DNA from 3 places in the Priestia sp. P5 genome. Region 1 is predicted to be linked to each of the others. Evidence: riboswitches for the same ligand, from Rfam matches in the RefSeq annotation. Region 1 holds a riboswitch; each other region holds the start of a gene.
What was found. Region 1 has a riboswitch for thiamine pyrophosphate ahead of MMB69_RS24495 (thiamine phosphate synthase). Riboswitches for the same ligand answer to the same signal wherever they lie in the genome.

Region 2: another riboswitch for thiamine pyrophosphate. It lies ahead of MMB69_RS18250 (acetylornithine deacetylase); the one in region 1 lies ahead of MMB69_RS24495 (thiamine phosphate synthase).
Region 3: another riboswitch for thiamine pyrophosphate. It lies ahead of tenA (thiaminase II); the one in region 1 lies ahead of MMB69_RS24495 (thiamine phosphate synthase).

The regions. Positions count from the first base shown of each region.
Region 1 covers NZ_JAKWFJ010000005.1:59,593-66,621, forward strand. Annotated here, with positions in the region: gene thiD (bifunctional hydroxymethylpyrimidine kinase/phosphomethylpyrimidine kinase) at 1-256, opposite strand, end outside; gene MMB69_RS24475 (thiazole biosynthesis adenylyltransferase ThiF) at 279-1,298, opposite strand; gene MMB69_RS24480 (thiazole synthase) at 1,295-2,062, opposite strand; gene thiS (sulfur carrier protein ThiS) at 2,068-2,271, opposite strand; gene thiO (glycine oxidase ThiO) at 2,268-3,395, opposite strand; gene MMB69_RS24495 (thiamine phosphate synthase) at 3,379-4,002, opposite strand; TPP riboswitch at 4,124-4,225, opposite strand; gene MMB69_RS24500 (hypothetical protein) at 4,384-4,599, opposite strand; gene crcB (fluoride efflux transporter CrcB) at 4,647-5,036, opposite strand; gene MMB69_RS24510 (fluoride efflux transporter FluC) at 5,037-5,435, opposite strand; gene MMB69_RS24515 (amino acid ABC transporter substrate-binding protein) at 5,777-6,598, shown strand; gene MMB69_RS24520 (amino acid ABC transporter permease) at 6,582-7,029, shown strand, end outside.
Region 2 covers NZ_JAKWFJ010000002.1:270,651-277,679, forward strand. Annotated here, with positions in the region: gene MMB69_RS18225 (DUF6612 family protein) at 1-6, shown strand, start outside; gene murQ (N-acetylmuramic acid 6-phosphate etherase) at 212-1,066, shown strand; gene MMB69_RS18235 (MurR/RpiR family transcriptional regulator) at 1,079-1,933, shown strand; gene MMB69_RS18240 (PTS transporter subunit EIIC) at 2,023-3,384, shown strand; gene MMB69_RS18245 (MupG family TIM beta-alpha barrel fold protein) at 3,381-4,391, shown strand; TPP riboswitch at 4,609-4,711, shown strand; gene MMB69_RS18250 (acetylornithine deacetylase) at 4,826-6,103, shown strand; gene tenA (thiaminase II) at 6,109-6,780, shown strand; gene MMB69_RS18260 (ABC transporter ATP-binding protein) at 6,773-7,029, shown strand, end outside.
Region 3 covers NZ_JAKWFJ010000001.1:2,619,049-2,626,077, forward strand. Annotated here, with positions in the region: gene MMB69_RS14020 (sodium-dependent transporter) at 1-92, opposite strand, end outside; gene MMB69_RS14025 (hypothetical protein) at 269-451, opposite strand; gene MMB69_RS14030 (TspO/MBR family protein) at 754-1,500, opposite strand; TPP riboswitch at 1,727-1,825, shown strand; gene tenA (thiaminase II) at 1,922-2,611, shown strand; gene MMB69_RS14040 (aldehyde dehydrogenase) at 2,640-4,040, opposite strand; gene MMB69_RS14045 (ArsR/SmtB family transcription factor) at 4,054-4,356, opposite strand; gene MMB69_RS14050 (SDR family NAD(P)-dependent oxidoreductase) at 4,369-5,148, opposite strand; gene MMB69_RS14055 (helix-turn-helix domain-containing protein) at 5,457-6,692, shown strand; gene MMB69_RS14060 (FAD-dependent oxidoreductase) at 6,766-7,029, opposite strand, start outside.

The sequences.
Region 1 (7,029 bases):
TATCAGCACTGAACAACATACCTGTCTTCACTGCATTGGGAAATAAGTCAGTGGCAATTGAATCTAACTGCATTTCAACTGCTTCTACTTCTAAAGGATAAACTCCTTGAACGCCAACTGTATTTTGTGCAGTCACAGCTGTAATAACAGACATGCCAAAAACGTCACGCTCTTGAAATGTTTTTAAATCTGCTTGAATTCCTGCTCCTCCACCGCTGTCTGATCCAGCAATGGTTAATGCTTTTGGTACTGTCATGCTTGAAACCTCCATCTCTTTCTTACCCAATATACCGATGATAAAGTGACTTTGCTTCTACTATATCGTTTGTTCCATGGACAAAGACTCGTCCATCTTGAAACATCACTAAACGGTAATCATCTACATAAAAAGAAAGCAGATACGGATTTTGTTCAATTTTATATCCTTTTTCTTTTAATCGTTCACCTAAAGACTGCAGCGGCTGCTTAGCTGATTTGCCCGGACGGATTTGTACCGTGTTTCTTCCGCATAGCACAGCTGTTTTCGTTTGATTTTCATATTGTAAAAAGGGATACGTTTGTTCACTGCCGCATGAGCGGCAAGCAGATTTGCGAAACACGTTCACATTGATGCTCGTATACTCATTTTTCCATACGTCAAACGAAACAAGTTCCCTTCTGAGCGCATTCCAGTCTCCGACTAATATTTTTAACACTTCTGTTACTTGATGAGCGACTACCATTTGTACAGCAGGACTAATAATCCCCACTGTATCACATGTTAACCCTCCAAGCGGTACAGACTCAAGCAAACAGGATAAACACGGTGTTTCACTTGGTATGATAGTATAACTAATTCCATAACTTCCTACACATGCTCCGTAAATCCAAGGAATATCATATTTTTGTGATAAATCATTCATTACAAGGCGTGTGTCAAAATTATCGGTCGCATCAATCATAACATCTACCCCCTCAACAAGCTGTTCTAAAACTTGAGGGGTACCGTCTGCTACGTGCGCTTCTACTTTTACATCATGATTAATATCGTGAAGCCTTTTTTTAGCAGCAATTGCTTTTGGAATTCTTTTATCAGCATCTTTTTCACTATATAATTGCTGACGCTGAAGGTTGCTCCACTCTACATAGTCCCGGTCAATGAGCGTTATTTTCTTTACCCCCGCTCGCGCAAGGGCCTCGGCGTTCCCTGTTCCAAGAGCACCTGCTCCTACAATCAGAACATGCTTTTCTTGAATTAGCTGCTGTCCGCCTTTTCCAATAGGTTGAAACAGTTCTTGGCGGGAATAACGATTAATCAACCGATACTCATCCCTTCTGTTGGACTGCTTGCCGTGGCATATTGTTTCTTTTCAATACGTCCTGCTTCAAATGCTGCTCTTCCTGCCTCAATCGCTAGCTTCATAGCACGAGCCATTTTCACAGGATCTTTTGCTCCTGAAACAGCTGTATTTAATAACACACCATCTGCTCCTAGCTCCATAGCTTGAGCTGCGTCTGAAGCCGTTCCAATACCTGCATCTACAATTACTGGAACAGTTGATTGTTCAATGATAAAACGCATGTTCAACGGATTGATAATACCTTGACCTGAACCGATAGGCGAAGCTCCTGGCATAATGGCATGTACGCCTAACTCCTCTAAACGACGCGCAAGTAAAACATCATCTGATGTGTAAGGTAAAACGGTAAAGCCCTCTTTTAACAGTTCTTCACTAGCTTTTAATGTTTCAACTGGATCAGGAAGAAGCGTCTTATCACATCCAATTACTTCTACTTTCACCATGTCACAAAGTCCAGAAGCCTTTGCTAATTTAGCAATACGTACGGCCTCTTCTGCATTTTTTGCTCCAGCAGTGTTAGGCAAAAGAGTGAAACGCTTCACATCAAGCGCTTCTAGTAAATTAGGCTGATTTTGATCAAAAATATCCATTCGTCTAACAGCAAATGTTAAAATTTCTGTTTCCGACTCTTCTACCGCTTGACGCTGAGTCGTAAAGTCCGGAAATTTTCCTGTTCCTAATAATAAACGTGAATTAAATGTATATTGTCCAATTTTTAACATACTCTTCATCCTCCTCCTACAAATGAAACGACTTCTAACGCATCTCCATCTTTTAAACTTGCATCACTATGTTCTTCTTTTTGTAAAATATTCTTGTTTAGCTCAACAATTACCACTCGTTCGTGCAGGTTCTGAGCCTGCAACAAGTGCTGAACCGTTTCAATTTCATCTCCAACAGTAACGGTCTTACCATTAATGATTAGATTCAATGAACTCCCTCCATTACTCTAGTTAGCTGAAATGATGTAAAAAATGAATGATTCGGCTTTTTCCCTAACAAAGCATCAGCCATAATTTTTCCAGTTGCAGCACTTAATAAAATACCGTTTCGGTAGTGGCCAAACGCCATGTGTAGATTCCCTATTTCAGGATGCTCTCCTAAATAAGGCCAGCCATCATTTGTTTGTGGACGAAGACCTGCCCATGCTTTTTCAAATGTGGCTTCTTTAATAGCCGGCAGAAGCGCAGAAGCTTTATTCAGCAAAAATTGAATACCTTGTGCAGAAACCGTCTTGGTAAAGTCATGCTTTAGCTTAGTTGCCCCTATTACGATTCTTCCACCAGTCTTTGGCACTAAGTAAAAACCTTCATCTAAAAAAATCGTTTTAGAAAGCAGCGGCTTATGACTTTGCAGAGCAATACACTCCCCTTTTACAGGAAACACCTGACCTAAATGTTCAGAAGAAATAAAGCGTTTAGCCCATGAGCCTGCTGCAATAACTACTTTTTCTCCATAAAAAGAGCCTTTGGACGTCTGTATACCTTTTACTGTTTCATTTTCCATAATAAGAGAATGAACGTCACAGTATTCAAATACATCTGCTCCGTGATACAAGGCTCCATGAGCAAGAGCTTGCGTTAACTTAGCTGGAGCTAGCTGGCCGTCCCCCGGTATTGTAATGGCTCCGTATATGTCTGGAGAGAGCCCGGGTTCTAACAAACGCGCTTCTTTTACATCGATCCATCTTACATGTTCATCCCACCGGTGGTGCTGAGCGGCTTTTTTCTTTAATACGTGTGCATCTTCTTCTGTTACAGCGACTTTTAATAAGCCTTTTTGAATGAGCTCTACGTCGATGGCCGTTTTTTCTTTTAGTTCCTTCACCAGCTCAGGAAACATGCTTCGGCTCTTAATAGCAAGGTCTAAAAGAGGACCTTCTTCATCAATTTCAGCTTGGGCACCTAAAATACCAGCGGCTGCACTTGAAGCTTCACAACCAATTTGATTGCGCTCAAGAATGGCCACTGATGCTCCTTGTTTTGACAAATGATAAGCGATAGAAGAGCTGATTATGCCTCCTCCGACTAACAGTACATCATAATGCTGCTTCATTTTCTCCACCTCCAGATGTCCATATATGAGAATATTGTTTAATCGCTTCAAGGGGATTTTGCGCAAGCATGGCACCAGACATCACAGCTATACCGTGTGCTCCTGTTTGCAGTACCTCTTTGGCATTTCCAGGTGTAATCCCACCAATCGCAATAACTGGTATCTCCACAGCGTCTACTACTTCTTTTAGCGCTGCTATCCCTCGACTTTTTAATCCTTTTTTTGAATGAGTTGAATAAATATGTCCGTATAGAATATAATGAGCGCCATCTTTTTCAGCTTCTAGAGCTTCTTCCACAGAGTGAACTGATTTTCCGACAATAAGAGAAGGAAATGCGTCTCTAACACACGAAACATCTAAACTATGATAGGCAAGCTGTACGCCTTTTGCTTTTAAAGCATGCGCTACATCAACTCGGTCATTTACAATAATTTTAGAGAGACAAAATGGCAGGCTTTCTAGCAAACATTGAATCTGCTTTGCCGTTTTCTTTTTTTCTCTAATATGAATGGCACCCGCAAAAGGCTCAATAGCCGTTAAAATGTCTCGAACCTCTTCAATTGGCTGCTTATCTGTTGTAATGACATGAAATTTAGGAATATCCATATGATCGAAACCTTTCCGTTCAGAATAAAGAGAAATTTCAATCACTTCATCTTGTGTAGAGGGCTTTATTACATACAAAAAACCACTCTACAACGTAGAGTGGTTAGCATGTATCGTTATGTAAACATGATCGCCACTTCCCTACGCTGGTACAAACCAGATCAGGTTCAAAGGGTCCGAAATACATTCGTCTCAGCTTCAAAAAGCTCCCCTAGTGATTGCTATTTATTGATTTTGTTTTTGCACTTAAAATTATAACACAACTAGATGTAAATACAATATCTCTTTATGCTCTTACGGCTCTCTTCCTTTTATAGATATATCTTTTAAGCTTCTTTACTAAGAGACCCAGCGCACCACATCATTCTGCTTTTTATATGGTTAGTAATCGGTATAGTCGTCAAATTCTTCTTTGTCTTTTTCCTTTTTCCGATCCCATATAAACAGCAGGAGTAACATAATAAAAGTTAGAATATAAAAACCGTAAAAAATAAATGCCGCCACAACATTTATAAATAAAAATAAAAAACCGATGATCTGACCTGCAACAGCTACAATCAACAAAATGTATTTCCAAACTTCTGCTTTTCTATCCATTCTCTACTTCTCCGTCTTTTTGTTTTTCCCTACTAGAAACGTTCTCTTTACTTAAATAAAAACGTTCCTGCCAGTAAACCGACTGTAAATAAACCAACTGTTCCAAATGCTGAAATCCCCACGTACGCCAACATTTTCCGATAAGATTTTTCTCGAATTAACTGTACGGTTTCCACACTAAACGTTGAAAAAGTGGTAAAGGCACCAAAAAAACCAATGCCAATCATTAAAAATATTGAATCATCATAAGCATGACTAGGAACCTTTCCATAATAACTACCGAAAAAAAGACCAAGGCCAAACGCACCGAGCAAGTTTACAAATAGCATTGATACTGGAAAAGGAGGGTTTGAAACTGTTTTTGTAACTTTTAAACCCAAAAGATAACGGCATATTCCTCCAGCTGCTCCGCCAAGTGCCAAGCTCACTATGCTCATCTACTTCACCTCATGTACTTTCACTAAATTTTTCCCTGCCTCTTCACCGCATAGATAGCCTGCTAAGGCAAGAAGGATTCCACCTACTAAAGAGACAATGACATAAATGGCTCCCCAAAATAAATGGTGCTGTGTGAGGGAAATGACGTCTCCTGCAAACGTTGAATACGTTGTAAAACCGCCGCACACGCCAACTCCTAGCCCAAGCTTTATCCATTCTTTTGGCTTTTTCCACACAAAAAATCCTGTTAATAGGCCTAGTATGAAGCTTCCTAATAGGTTTTCGATTACCGTTCCTATTGGATAGCCCGTATATAATAAGGAAAGATTCAGCAAATAACGTGCATATGTACCAGCGATAGCACCAAAAGCAATTGAGATTAAGTTTATAGCTTTCATCATATCGCTCCGTTTCATAAATTCTTCTTTAAGTGTACCATAAGGAATTTATTTCTACCTTAACATTTAACTATATGTTTATTGCACCAAAAGTCATGAAAAAATGAAAGAGAAAATCGTCGCATGAAACTTCCTTTTTCCTCCTCGAATCTCCCTTAAAAATCCACTTAATCCAAATTTTAAAATCTTTCTGTATCCTTATGACAAACCGTGTATAGAAGGTATATTTCCCTTATTTTAAGTCACATTAATCGTATAAGTTTTTTTTGTTGACTTTTGCTGTGTTCTTGTTTAGTATCACAGAGTATCATTTCCTATCAGAATACTAGGGGGTTTAGAAAATGAAGAAATTTGCTGCACTTTTGTCGCTACTATTAGCTTTCACAGTTGTGCTTGCCGCATGCGGTTCTAGCTCAAAAAATGAAGCAAACAATGGGGACAATAAATCTTCACAAGAAGATTTATATAATAAAGTGAAAAAAGATGGCGTATTAACAATTGGAACTGAAGGTACATACCCTCCGTTCACTTTTCATGATGACAAACAAAAGCTAACTGGGTTTGATGTAGAATTGGCTCAAGAAGTAGCTAAACGTCTTGGCGTAAAAGCTGAGTTCAAAGAAACACAGTGGGATGGCATGTTTGCTGGATTAGATGCTAAACGATTTGACATGATTGCTAATGAAGTTGGTATTCGTGAAGATCGTCAAAAGAAATACGATTTCTCTGATCCATACATCCAGTCAGGCGCTGTATTAATTGTTCGTAAAGACGAAAAAGATATCAAATCATTTAAAGATTTAAAAGGAAAAAAATCAGCGCAGTCATTAACAAGTAACTATAAAGACATGGCTCAATCTTATGGTGCAAACATTACGAGTGCTGAAGGTTTTGCTCAAGCAGTAGAACTAATGAGCGCAAACCGTGTTGATGCTACAATCAACGATAAATTATCGTTCCTTGACTATAAGAAAAAGCACCCTAACGCACCTATCAAAATCGCGGATGAAAAATCCGATGGTGCTGCAAGCGGCTTTATGTTTAGAAAAGACAGCGGTAAGTTAGTGGATGAAGTAAACAAAGCATTGAAAGATATGAAAAAAGACGGAACATACGCAAAAATTTCTAAGAAATGGTTTGGCGAAGATGTTTCTCCTAAATAATATTTTTCCTGATGGAGAGCGATTGAATCAATTGATTTCAATCGCTCAATCATCTCTCTTACCAATGCTAAAGGGAGCTATTCAATATTCTATTCCACTAACATTAATCACGTTTGTACTCGGTATCATTTTAGCTGTCTTAACAGCCTTGGCTCGTTTATCATCTATAAAAGTTTTAAATATAATTGCGCGCATCTATGTATCGATTATTCGAGGTACACCGCTGCTTGTGCAATTATTTATTATTTTCTACGGCTTACCCAATTTAGATATAACAATTGACCCATTTATCTCTGCTATTATTGGATTTTCATTAAGTGTAGGTGCGTATGCATCTGAAATTATTCGAGCAGCGATTCAATCTATTCCTAAAGGACAGTGGGAAGCTGGCTACTCACTTGGTATGACCTATTCCCAAGCGTTAAGACGGA
Region 2 (7,029 bases), on a different contig from region 1:
TCATAAATAGACATAGAAAAAGATTTCAGCTATATGCCTGAAGTCTTTTTCTATGTTCGTTTAAAATATAATTTTAAAAATAAAATAAATTATTGAAATTATATTTTAAAGGAATTATAATAACCATAACTTCACTACATGATGAAAAAGTAGCTAAAAAAATGAATGAACAGCTTACATTATTAACACAGAGTCCCAAAATGAGCAGACCATGAAGATAGATACGGCTAGTACAAAAGAAATTTCGCACGTAATGAATAAAGAAGATCAAAAAGTGGCGCTGGCTGTGCAAGAAGTACTTCCAAACGTAGAGGTAGCAGTTGAGTTTGTAAGTGAATTATTTCAAAAGGAAGGCCGGCTTATTTATGTTGGTCCGGGAACAAGCGGACGACTGGGAGTATTGGATGCTGTTGAATGTCCCCCTACTTTCAGTACCAATCCCAATCAGGTACAGGGACTGATGGCTGGAGGAGAAAAAGCATTTGTGAAAGCAGTTGAAGGTGCAGAAGATAAAGAAGAATTGGGAGCAGCAGATTTACAAAAAATTCATTTGAATGAACGAGACACAGTCATTGGAATTGCTGCAAGCGGACGCACTCCTTATGTGATTGGTGCATTAAGATATGCAAAATCTGTAAAAGCTAAAACGGTGGCCCTGTCTTGCAATGGTAATTCTCTTATTGGAAAAGAAGCGGACCATAGTATTGAGGTGGTAGTAGGTCCAGAAGTGCTAACAGGTTCCACAAGGTTAAAAGCAGCAAGCGCTCATAAAATGATTCTCAACATGATTTCTACCGCGGCTATGATCAAAGTAGGAAAAGCGTATGAAAACTTAATGATAGATGTTCATGTGAGTAATGAAAAGCTTAAAGAACGAGCGATAGGTATTATTTGTAAAATTACAGGTGTTTCTTATGAGCAAGCAAGTCAAACGCTTGAAGAAGCAAATAATGAGGTAAAAACAGCAGTGGTTATGATCAAAACAAATGAAAATTACGATACCGCAAAGACGTTACTGAATAATGCGGGGGGTTATGTGAGAAAAGCGATTGAACATTACGTATAAAGGAGAGAAACGATGTCAACAGGCGGATTAACAATGATTAAAAACACGGTGGCTAAGCTTCCGGATTCGGAGAGGAAAATTGCTGAATATATTTTAAACAACCCGCATACTGTGGTAAACAGTACGGCTGGGGAACTAGGAAGACTAGCGAATGCGAGCAGTGCCGCTGTTATTCGTTTGTGTAAATCTATCGGGGTTAGCGGCTTTCAAGAATTAAAGGTAAGAGTAGCCGGTGATTTAGCTAAAGATACAGAACAAGGATACCGCGATATTGAAACAAACGAAACGATTCAAACTATTGTCAAAAAAACAGTAAGCAACAGCATTCAAAGTTTAAGTGATACGGCCGAGCTTGTGAATTATAAAGAAGCAGAGCGGGCTGTTTTGACATTGATTGAAGCCAAAAACATTCATTTTTTTGGAATCGGTGCTTCACATATTATTGCTATGGATGCGCAGCAAAAATTTCTTCGAATTAATAAAAATGCGACGGCTTTTGCAGATAGCCATCTAGCAGCTACACTCATCGCAAATGCAAGTAAAGACGATGTAGTTGTGGGCATCTCTTTTTCAGGGGAGACCCCTGAAGTAAGCAACGTCTTATCTTTAGCTAAAAATCGCGGAGTAAAGACGATTAGCTTAACTAAGTACGGACAGTCTACCGTTTCGTCTTTAGCAGATATTTGTTTGTATACGTCTTATTCTCAAGAAGCGCCGTTTCGAAGCGCAGCTACATCGTCTCGTTTAGCCCAGCTTTATGTGATTGATGTTTTATTTTTAAGTATTGCAGCGCAGCAGTACGACCAGACGATTGAGTATATTGACAAAACAAGAGATGCCATTCAGTTTTTGAAAGATAAAAAATAAAAAAAGAAAGCGATTACAAAAAGGGGATTTTGTGGTCTGTTTCCTCAGTGGCGTATCCATCTAAGAGGAAAATACAAAGGGGGATTAACATGTCTTTAGATAATCATCAATTAGCAAAGGCTGTTTTGGAGATGCTTGGGGGAGCATCCAATATTGAAGCGTATACGCATTGTATGACGCGGCTGCGCGTGACTGTAAAAGATGATTCAATCGTTAAAAAAGCAGATATACGAAAACTTGAAGGCGTGCTCGGGTTAGTGGAAGAAGAAACGCTGCAAATCATTATTGGTCCTGGCAAAGTGAACAAAGTAACAGAGGAGTTTGGAAAGTTAATTGATGAATCCGGCGGTATTAACTTAGAAAATCGTGCAGCACAGCGGAAATCGGAGCTAAAAGAAAAAAATGCAACTCCGTTTAAGCTCTTGCTTCGCCGAATTGCAAGTATTTTTATTCCGTTGATACCTGCTCTTGTAGCATCTGGACTTATTACTGGAGTGACAAAAGCAGCTGTGCAAGCGAAGTGGCTTCCGGCGGATTCACAGATTGCTATTCTTTTAACCGTTATCGGGAGCGGTTTATTTGCTTATCTTGGTATTTTAGTAGGTATTAATGCCGCAAAAGAGTTTGGAGGTTCGCCAGCTCTAGGAGGCTTAGCCGGTATTTTAGTCATTAATCCTGCCGTAGCTGATATTAAACTTTTTGGGGAAGCACTTCTGCCGGGGCGGGGTGGCTTAATAGGCGTGTTGCTTGCAGCAATCTTTATGGCCGTGTTAGAAAAACGAGTACGTAAATTTGTCCCTCAGTCACTGGATATTATTATTACACCAACCGTTACGGTGTTAATTACAGGAATTATTACGTATGTGGTATTCATGCCAATCGGCGGCTTGATTTCAGACGGAATCACAAAAGGTCTTTTAGGAGTTTTAGAGGTTGGAGGAGTTGTAGCAGGCTTTGTGTTAGGAGCAACGTTCTTGCCGCTCGTCATTACAGGACTGCATCAAGGTCTTACTCCTGTTCATTTAGAGCTTATCAATTCGATTGGAGATGATCCGCTTCTTCCTATCCTAGCAATGGGCGGAGCGGGTCAGGTAGGTGCCGCTTTTGCTATTTATATCAAAACAAAGAAAAAACGCTTAAAGCGAGCAATTGGAGGCGCACTTCCTTCAGGGCTGCTTGGAATCGGAGAGCCGCTTATTTTTGGAGTCACACTTCCTTTAGGGCGTCCATTTTTAACCGCTTGTCTTGGAGCTGGAATCGGCGGAGCGTTTCAGGCGCACTTCCATATTGCAACTGTAGCAGTGGGAGTATCGGGTTTGCCGCTTACGTTTTTAGTTCAGGCGCATCAAATTCTTCTTTATTTACTTGGGTTAGTTATTGCTTACGCAGCAGGCTTTATTTGTACCTATTTCTTTGGGTTTAACGATGAAATGGCGAGGGAGTTTGAATGATTGGCATCTCGTTTTATTTAAATGATAGTGATGCTAAAAAAAGATTAATAGAAGCAAGCGAGTGCGGCGTCACACGCGCATTCACTTCGCTTCACATTCCAGAGGAAAAAGGAGCTTTGGTTGAAAGGGCAAAAGAATTGCTTCATGTGGCTAGAGATTGTGGAATAAGCGTGTATGCGGACGTATCCAAATACACTCCTGTTCATTTAGGTATCGAAAGCCTTATGACTCTGTCTTCACTTGGCGTATCAGGAATTAGACTAGACGATGGCTTTAGCACAGAAGAAACTCTTTCACTTGCGAATGAATTTTATATTGCTGTTAATGCAAGTACGTTATCCAAACAAGAAATTGAAGCACTCTTATGTGCAGGTCTTCATCATCATCAGCTGCTTGCGTGGCATAATTTTTATCCGCGGCCTGAAACAGGGCTTGAAGAAACGTTTTTTCAACAGCAGACAGATTTATTTAATGAACTTCGTATTCCAGTCTGCGCTTATATTCCTGGAGAAGGCGAAAAGAGAGGCCCTATCTATCAAGGCCTTCCTACTAGAGAAAAGGACCGTAATAGATGTCCTTTTACCTCTGCAGTAGATTTGTACGGGTGCGGAGTAGCGGAGATTTATATTGGAGATCCATCCGCCGATTTAAATCTATTAAAGCATTTAGTTCAATATCAGGAAAGCCACACTCTTCCGCTGCGCATTCGTTCACCTCATATACAGGGAACATACAGCGTGCGTCCGGATGTATCAAGAGACGTTCTGCGCTTAGTTGATACACGATCTGTAAAACCAGTGCCGCCATTTCATACAGTAGAACGCAGGATCGGAGCAATTACAATGGACAATGATGGCTACGGACGTTACAGAGGAGAGGTTCAAATAGCTAAAACCCAATTGCCTGCAAATGCGAATGTGAACGTGATTGGGTATGTGATAGAAGAAGATCATGAGCTGCTTTCATTAGTGAGGCCGGGGCAAAAACTTGAGCTTATTCCTGTCTGAATGGAAAGACGGAGTATTTTTAAAGAAGCCGATAGCTAACTAGTAATCTTACAAAAACAAAGAGCACACTGCTTGAAGAAGGTGTGTGCTTTTTATTTTACTAAAAAGGAAACTATTTTCATTACCATATCATGAACCTTTCTATTGAATAAAACGCTTTACTATGATAAAACTATTACAGGTAAACATATGATAATAGATTAACTTCATAGAGATACAACACCACTAGGGGTGCTTTCGAAGCTGAGAGAGACGAGAAGTCTTAACCCTTATAACCTGAACTAGGTAATACTAGCGTAGGAAAGAGGTATTGTAATGCATGTTTTGTATGGGATTTCCTTACGAACTCGTTATAATAATTTTGTGTACATAAACAAAAACACTTCTTTCCTGCGAAAGAAGTGTTTTTTTATGCGTAAAGGAAGGTGTCATACATGGAAGAAACAATTGATTTGCTTGTTAAACAGGTAGAGGAGCGAAAAGGGGAGCTAATTCAGTTATTAAAAACGCTTGTTTCATATAAAACGCCGGCGCCTCCTGCACGAAATTCTCATGAAGCGCAGCGCTACGTAGCGGATTTCCTTAAAAACTGCGGTTTTTCCATCGATATGTGGGATTTATATTGCAACGATCCTATTGTAGTGGGCACGTTAAAAGGAAAAAGATCAGCTGACTATCAAAGCTTGATTATTAACGGGCATATGGATGTAGCTGAGGTACAAGAAAATGAAAAGTGGGAGACAAATCCGTTTGAAGCTGTCGTGAAAGACAATAAAATCATCGGACGCGGAGTTGCTGATATGAAAGGCGGCCTGGCAGGAGCATTGTTTGCAGTTCAGCTTTTAACGGAAGCAGGAATCGAGCTGCCGGGAGACTTGATTTTTGAATCCGTTGTAGGAGAAGAAGTAGGAGAGGCAGGTACGCTGCAATGCTGTCAGAAAGGGTATACAGCTGACTTTGCGCTTGTAGCGGATACAAGTGATTTACATATTCAAGGTCAAGGCGGAGTGATCACGGGATGGATTACGATAAAAAGCAGTAAAACCTATCATGACGGTACACGCCGAAGTATGATTCATGCTGGAGGAGGGCTTTTAGCCGCAAGCGCTATTGAAAAGATGGCAAAAGTAATCGGAGGGCTGCAAGAATTGGAGCGTCACTGGGCTGTTACAAAGAGCTATCCAGGATTTTTGCCAGGGACAAATACGATTAATCCAGCAGTAATCGAAGGCGGAAGACATGCTGCTTTTATTGCAGATGAATGCAGGCTGTGGATCACCGTTCACTATTATCCCAATGAATCGTACGACCAAGTATCAAAAGAAGTGGAAGAATACATTTTAGCTATTGCAAAAGCGGATCCATGGTTAAAAGATAATCTGCCAACCTTTGAATGGGGAGGCACATCAATGATTGAAGACAGAGGAGAAATCTTCCCGTCATTAGAAATTGACGAAAATCATGCTGGAGTACAGCTGCTTGCAAATACTCATGAACAAATTGAAGGGAAAAAGCCTCCAATCGATGTGTCAACTAGTGTAACAGATGGCGGTTGGCTAGCTGATGCGAGTATTCCGGCAGCTATTTACGGTCCGGGGAATTTAGCAAATGCACATGCTGTGAACGAACAATTAGATATGAATCAGCTTGTTCAATATACAAAAGTGATGGTGCAGTTCATTTATACGTGGCTGCATACGCATAAGGAGTGATCATCATGAAATTTAGTGAACGATTATACGAAAAGCTGCAGCCTATTTGGCGTCAAAATCATAATCATCCCTTTGTACAGGGAATGGGAGACGGAACGCTTGAAAAGGAGAAGTTTCGCTTTTATATGATTCAAGATTATCTTTACCTAATTGATTATGCCAAATTATTTGCGATTGGAGCGATGAAAGCTACCGATGTTCAAACGATGGGGAAATTTGCTGCACTTTTAGATTCTACATTAAACGAAGAAATGAGTCTGCACCGTGAGTATGCCAAGAAATTTGAAATCAGCGAAAAAGAATTAGAAAAAGCGCAGCCATCTCCTACAACGCTTGCATACACGCACTATATGCTGCACGTTGGTCAAAGCGGAACATTAGCTGAATTAGTGGCGGCTCTTTTGCCTTGTATGTGGAGCTACTGGGAAATAGGAAAAGAACTCAGTGAAAAGCCTGGAGCTAACAATGAGTTTTATCGTGAGTGGATTGAAATGTACAGCTCAGAAGAATTTGGAGAACTGGCGACATGGTGTATCAATTTATTTGACTCACTTACTGAAGACAAATCAGAAGCGGAACTAGAAAAGCTTGAAGAAATTTTCTTAAATACGACGCGTTTTGAGTATATGTTCTGGGATATGGCTTATAACGAAGCGATGTGGCCAATTCATGAATAAATCTGTGTTATCTTTTCAAAACGTCAGTTTTACGTACAAAAACGGTGATCAAGCGATTTTAAAATCATTAAGCTTAGACGTAAAAGAAGGCGAGTTTGTCAGTATCGTTGGAGCGAGCGGATCTGGAAAAAGTACGTTGTTTCGTCTTATCACAGGTCTTGAACAGCAGAGTGAAGGCGATATCGTGATTAACGGACAGTCTTACGAAAAGCGTCTTGGAAAAGTAGGCTACATGCCGCAGCAAGATTT
Region 3 (7,029 bases), on a different contig from region 1:
GGAAACTTCCATATCGCTCCTAGACCAATTGCTGCCCCAGCAGATGCTAAAATAAAACCGAGGCGTGAAGACCACTGATTTCCTTTACTCATATAATGTTACTCTCTCCTCTTCTAAACTCAAAACTCACCTGATTAGTACTGTACCATAAATGCAGAAGAAAATCATTCCCGTTTTACTTTTTTCTATAAAACGATATCTATATAGAATAGAAAAAATGAAGAAGCAGCTGCTTCTTCATTTTAAGGTTGGTATTTCTATTCAAAATTTATTCTCTGTACGATGATTCATCTCCACGGTAGGCTTCTTGAGTTGAAATTTCTTCAATATGCATATGCCCTTCTCTCTCTAAACGAAGGACCGTACGCTCTGCATCTTCATAACTCTCGCACGTCACTTGTTTATATTCCATATCATCTTTATCTGTGTAAGCGACTAAATATGTTTCCATTTTAACTCCTCCTATATAACCTGTATGTAACGTATGTTGCCTTTTTCGTTTATTTCTAAACATATAGGCTCCAAACATAAAGCCTAGCATACTATAATAGCGGAACTTCAATTTAAAAAAGTTGAATTTTTCATTATACACCGATGCAACATGGAGGTTATACTTATGACATTTATTTTATCATTCGTACCAATTGTTGTTCCTTTTGGTATTTTAATTAGCTTAATTGCTTTTACAGCTGCTTTTTTACAATCAAAAGAGCATCATAAAAAGCTCTAGCTTACAAAAGCTAGAGCTTCTTTTTAAAAGCGTCTATAGCGTTTAATCAGTCCCACAATAATGGCAATTGCTAGTAAAACAACCGAAATGATGACAGTAATGACAATTGGCTGATTTCCACTTTGCTTCACTGCAATGGCAATATAAGCCCAAATAAAAACAAGCGGATAAACAGCGTCTCGGTTTTTTAATGTAAACATAATGCCTAGCACAGCTCCTACCAGCAGCATAATAACCGTCCATGCTAACTCGCTCAGGCCAAGCAAGTGCTGTATTCCATTTGCTTCAAATACAACAAACACATTGACAATAGTCGCAACAGAAATCCATCCAATATAAAGCGAAATCGGCAGACGCATAAACCATGTCGTCATCCGAGAATGCTGAATAATGGAATACACAATCATTAATGTGCCTAAAATAAAGAGCATAACTAAAAGGGATAACTTATAGTAATCGTTTTGGAAAATAAAGATCCACGCACTATTTAACAAACAGTTTAGAAAAAACCAAATGCCGATACGTGCATATATTTCCTTTTGATCTTCTCTTGCAAAAAATTGGCGTATAACCCAAATGGTTAATAACAAATAAATAACGCCCCAGATAGCAAAGGCATAGCCCGCTGGTGTAAACAAGGTAGGAACTTGCGCAGAAGCTTCCCCCGTTGTTTTGCCTCCTATTGGAATGGCATTTGCTAAATAATTCACAAGCAGTGTAATAGCCAAGCCTACTGCATTTAATATAGCATACAAACGAAATTTCGCCATTTTGTTCTCTCCTTTCTTCTATTTATATGGGAATGTTTCGGAGACGAAAACGGCTCTTCCCTTCATTAATACCTCTTCTTCCCTAAAAATATGCATTTTTAAACAAAAATGATTAAAAATAGCTTTAAGAAATTTCCTCTTTAAAAAATAAAAACGGTTAGCGCACATTTTCCTATAACTCTTTCTATTTTTCAGAATATATGGTAAGTTAAACATAGATTAATAGGAAGTCCACTAGGGGTGCCCACCGGCTGAGACAAGTTTTCTTGATCCCTTTGAACCTGATCTGGCTCATACCAGCGTAGGAAAGTGGCAATGTTCAGTTTTTTTACTGTCCTTTGCCACTCCGTTTATAAACGGAGTGTTTTTTATTTCCTTTATGTGCTTGTTTGTGACTTCCTCATATTAAAGGAGGATTTTGATGTCATTTTCATCTCAATTAAGACAAGAAGCAAACTATATTTACGAAGCCATTTTTAACCATCCTTTTATTAAAGGAATTGCTGAAGGAAACGTGCCAAAAGAAGCGCTGATTCACTACGTTTCTCAAGACTACGAATACTTAACAGCATTTGTTCGCATTTACGGCGCTGCTTTAACAAAATGCCGCACGCGTACTGAAATGGAAGCCTTTAATGCCGGCATTTCTACGGTATTACATAGTGAAGTACACCCTCACAATAATTTTTGTGAAGTAGCAGGCGTACGTTATGAAGATCTTCACACTGAGACGCTTTCACCGACGGCTAGCCACTACATTAACCATATGACAAGTGTTGCGCACACAGGTAGCTTAGCGGAAATCATTGCAGTGCTTCTTCCATGCCCATGGACGTACGTTGAAATTGGCCAGCGCATTACAGAACAAGTAAATCCATCTCCTTCTCACCCTTTTTATGAATGGATTCAGTTTTATAATAATGAAGAAATGAATGGCACAACACAATGGTTTTGTAACAAGCTTGATGAACTCGCCGAACAAGCGACTGAAGAAGAACGTAACCGTATGAAAGACCACTTCATCAAAAGCTGTGAACTGGAGTATTTATTTTGGGAAATGGCATATACCCAAGAAAAATGGCCGCTTTCTCAGCTTTCACTTTCAAAATAACGAAAAAGCCTCCTGTCAGGAGGCTTTTTTATTTCAGTAATTTTTTGATCATTTTCAAGCTTTGTTTTTCCGAAGGATAGCGGAATGACAAATCAAACTTGGTTGTTTGAGACAGCATGCTTTTAAAATGAGAAAATGTCCGGAAGCTGTCTTTTCCATGATATTGACCCGTGCCGCTCTCTCCTACTCCGCCAAACGGCAAATATGGCGTAGCGATATGCATAAGCGTATCGTTTATACAGCCTCCTCCAAATGAAAGGCGCTCCGTTATGACGTTTTGCACATCTTCACTTTCTGTAAATAAGTAAAGAGCTAACGGCTTAGCTTTTTCTTGAACTTTATGAATGACTTCGTCTAGTGTTTCATATTCAATCATAGGAAGAATAGGCCCAAAGATTTCTTCTTGCATAACATCTGATGTCCAGCTTACTTCACTTAACAACGTAGGTTCTATTGTTAGCGTGTTTTTATTGTACCCGCCTCCAACTATAGCATTTCCGTCTTTTAAAAACTCAACTAGCCGAGTAAAATGGCGCTCACTGACAATACGGCCGTAGCGGTCGCTTTCAAGCGGATTGTTACCGTAAAATTGAGAAATTGCTTTGCGAAGTTTTTCTACAAGCTGCGCTTTTACCTTTTTATGCACAAGCAAATAATCAGGAGCAACGCACGTTTGGCCTGCATTCATCCCTTTCCCAAACATAATTCGCTTCGCTGCAAGATCTAGGTTTGCGTCTTCATGTACAATGCACGGACTTTTTCCGCCTAGCTCAAGCGTGACGGGAATAAGCTGCTTCCCTGCTTCTTGCATAATAATTTTCCCTACATTTACACTTCCCGTAAAGAAAATATAATCAAGGGGCTGTTTTAAAAGCAGACTTGTCGTATCTACAGCCCCTTCAACCACCGTCACAAATGCTGGGTCAAAAGCTTCAGCCAGTAATTCTTGTATAACGCGAGATACGCTAGGCGTTAATTCAGAAGGTTTTATAATTGCCGTGTTTCCAGCCGCAATCGCTCCTACTAAAGGAGACAGTGCTAATTGAAACGGATAGTTCCACGGAGCAATAATTAACGCGACTCCATACGGTTCAGGAACAATTTTCCCTTTAGAGCCCACATGTGTTAAAGCGGTTTTTACTTTTTTAGGCTTCATCCATTTTGCTAGATGTTTAAGCGTAAATCGAATTTCCTCTAGTAAAATCCCAATTTCCGACGTGTAGGCCTCTACTTCAGATTTATTTAAATCTTGTTTTAAAGCATCCATAATTCTCTGCTCGTTTTGTTTGACTGCGTCTCTTAGCTTATTCAGCGCTTGAATACGGCTGTTGATACTCTTTGTCTTTTGCGCATAGAAATACTGCTTTTGTGTAGAGACAATATGTTCAATGACCGTTTCATCTGTGATATAAAATCGCTCGTGGTTCATCACTTTCATCTCCCTATAAACATTCGGCTTCAACTGTAGCAAGCAAGCTTTTTAATAGCTCAACTGCCTCACTTAAAGCTAGTGAATAATATCTCTGCGTCCCTTTTTGCTCAATTTGCACAAGCTTTTGATCGCGTAAAATTTTTAAATGATGAGAAATTGCCGGTCTTGATAGCGTAGACTCATTTGCAATTTCATTTACGGTTAAAGGCTCTTTTTCGGCGAGCAGCAAAATAATATCTTGTCTTGCTGAATCACTTAGCGCCTGAAAAATAGGAATGCTGGCACGAAATAACTCGACTGCTTTTTCACTCATATAGATTCCCCTTTATTTAATTTCTTGTGTTCTTCGGACAACGGATGTAAGCCACTTTCTTGGTACAAAGCGCGGGATGAACGTGGCGAGACGAAACTGCACTCCTGGTACGATAACCGTCTGCCCTTTCATAAATTTTTTATAGCCAACTTTAACAACTGTTTCTACATCCATTGCACCGCTTTGAAAAAGCTTGGAGTTGCTTAGCTGGGCGCGGTCGCTAAAACCAGTTTTAGTTGGACCCGGGCATAGAGCGCTTACCGTTACATTGGTACCTTTTAATTCATTTTCAAGGGCCTCTGTGAAAGACAATACGTACGCTTTTGTTGCATAATACACCGTCATAAGCGGACCCGGCATAAATGCAGCAACGGACGCAATGTTTAAAATTTTACCGTGATTTCGTCTAACCATATCCGGTAAAAATAATTTTGTTAAATGAGTTAATGATCGGATATTTAAGTCAATCATGTTTAACTCGTCGTCTAAAGCTGTTTCAATAAATTTGCCGTATAGTCCAAAACCAGCATTATTCACTAAATAGTCAACGTGCATTTTTTTATTTTTAAGTTCTTCATATAGTGACTGTATCTCTTCTTCTCTTGATAAATCCTTAATAAACGTTATCACGTCAATATTATAAGTAGATTTTAAATTCTCTCCAATCGCTGTTAGTTTATCAGCGCTTCTGGCAACTAAAATTACAGGATGCCCATCCTTTGCGAATTGATAAGCTAACTCTTCACCTATTCCTCCGGACGCACCGGTGATGAGCGCATAATGCTGTGACATAGTGTTCACTCCTTATGTTTATATGTTCAAGAACTTAAACATTTAAACTTATCTTATAGGATTCATTTTTTCCCGTCAACTGTTTTCTATACTCTTCTTTTCTTTTATGTTTTCCTTTTTTGCCATTTGCGTATTTCTGTACATTTTTTTACAAAATATGCGTTTTCTTTACATAGAAGGCTAATGTCGTCTAGTTTTGACAACCTTTGTCACCTAGCAGGAAAACAAGTGAAGATATGGTGAATACAACATACAACAAATAATCCATTACATAGTTGGATGAAAATAGATAAGGGAGGAAATGAAAAATGATGGAGACATATACAATTAAAAAAGTAAGTGATCAATTAGAGGTAGAGAAGAAAACGCTAAAACAATGGGAAAAATTATTGGGCAGCTATTTAACAATTGAACGAGTAGATGGGGCCCGTGTCTATACAGAGGAACAAATTGAATTATTTAATGATATTAAACAGCTGTTTGATGAACAATGTACGTTAGATGAAGTCAAAGAATATGTTCAGCTGCTGATAAAGGAACAAGAAGAGCAGGAACATTTAGTGATGGAATCAGAGGCAGCGGTTTCAAAAGAAGAAGAACCGCCACAGTTGAAAACAACAGCTAAAAAAGAAAACGTCATTGATTTTCAAGAACATTCCAATAAACAAATGAAGCAAGAAAAGAAAAAGGCTGCCGAAAAGCAGGAAAGCATTTCAGAAAACAAGCAAGAGAAGACCTCTCCTATACCTGAAGCACGATTAGCTACTGAAGAAGAAAAGCAGGCTATTTCTGCTTCTATTGAAGAGCCAAAACCAAACGACCTTGTTGTGAATGAAAAAGAACTGCTTCAAGGGGAATTAGTAGAAGCTGTTCGCCGCTATGAAGATGTGTTTGAGGTACTTGATACATTTAAAGCTGATTTGTTAAAAGAAATGCGAGAAGGTATGCGAAATGAAGTTCGCGAAGAAATTGTCGGAGAAGTAAAAAGAGAGCTTGAAAAAAGTGCTACCCAAACTGTAGAAATGGTGGAGTCGGTCGGGGCATACATTTCTGAGTCTTCAGAACGCAGCGCAAGAGATGTAGAAAATATGTCTAAAAAAATTATCCGTTCTAACGAAAAATCGTTTGATGAAGTCACTTCTTTGATTGAAGATTATTCAACAATCGCTGAAGAGAAAACCGAGGATATGCGCCTGTTCATGAAAGATGTCATGGAGAATGCGGATGAATCCTCTAAAGAAATGCAGTATTTATTAGACCGATTCTCAAGCAACTCCACCGTTGCGATGAATCAAGTAAAATTTATGGTTGAAAAATTAAATAATTCTTCAACTAATACGACAGAAGAGCTTCGTGATTTAATTGATTCAATGAATGAGGAACGAGTCTATTATTTAAAAGAAATGGAGAAAGAACGTAAGCTTCATCGTCAAAGCGTAGCTGAACGCGAAGAGATGTTTAGTGATTTTGTCCAAACCTTTAGACAAACCGCGGCTGCTGATATGAAGCGAAAACGGAAGTGGTGGAAGCTGTTTCTCTCCTGAAAACACCGGCCCTATGGTAATGGGGCCGGTGTTTTTAATGGTATGAACAATAGTAGTTTGTATGTAAGAAATGTTAAGGTAACGTATGGCGGTGAGACGTTATACTTTGAAACACATGATAGCCGCTTACCGATACGCCTATAGTTCCCGCTCCTGGAAACACTGTATCTCCGCATAACCACAGTCCTTGTAAGCCAGATCGATGCGAAATACTGTTGAACAAGGTATGATCTAACGTTTGCGGAAAGCCTCCCACTCCGCCGTTTGGGCGAGAAGTGAACCTTTCCCATGCTTTAGGAGCTCCCGAAATTTGATGCTCTGCTTTTTCAATGCTAGG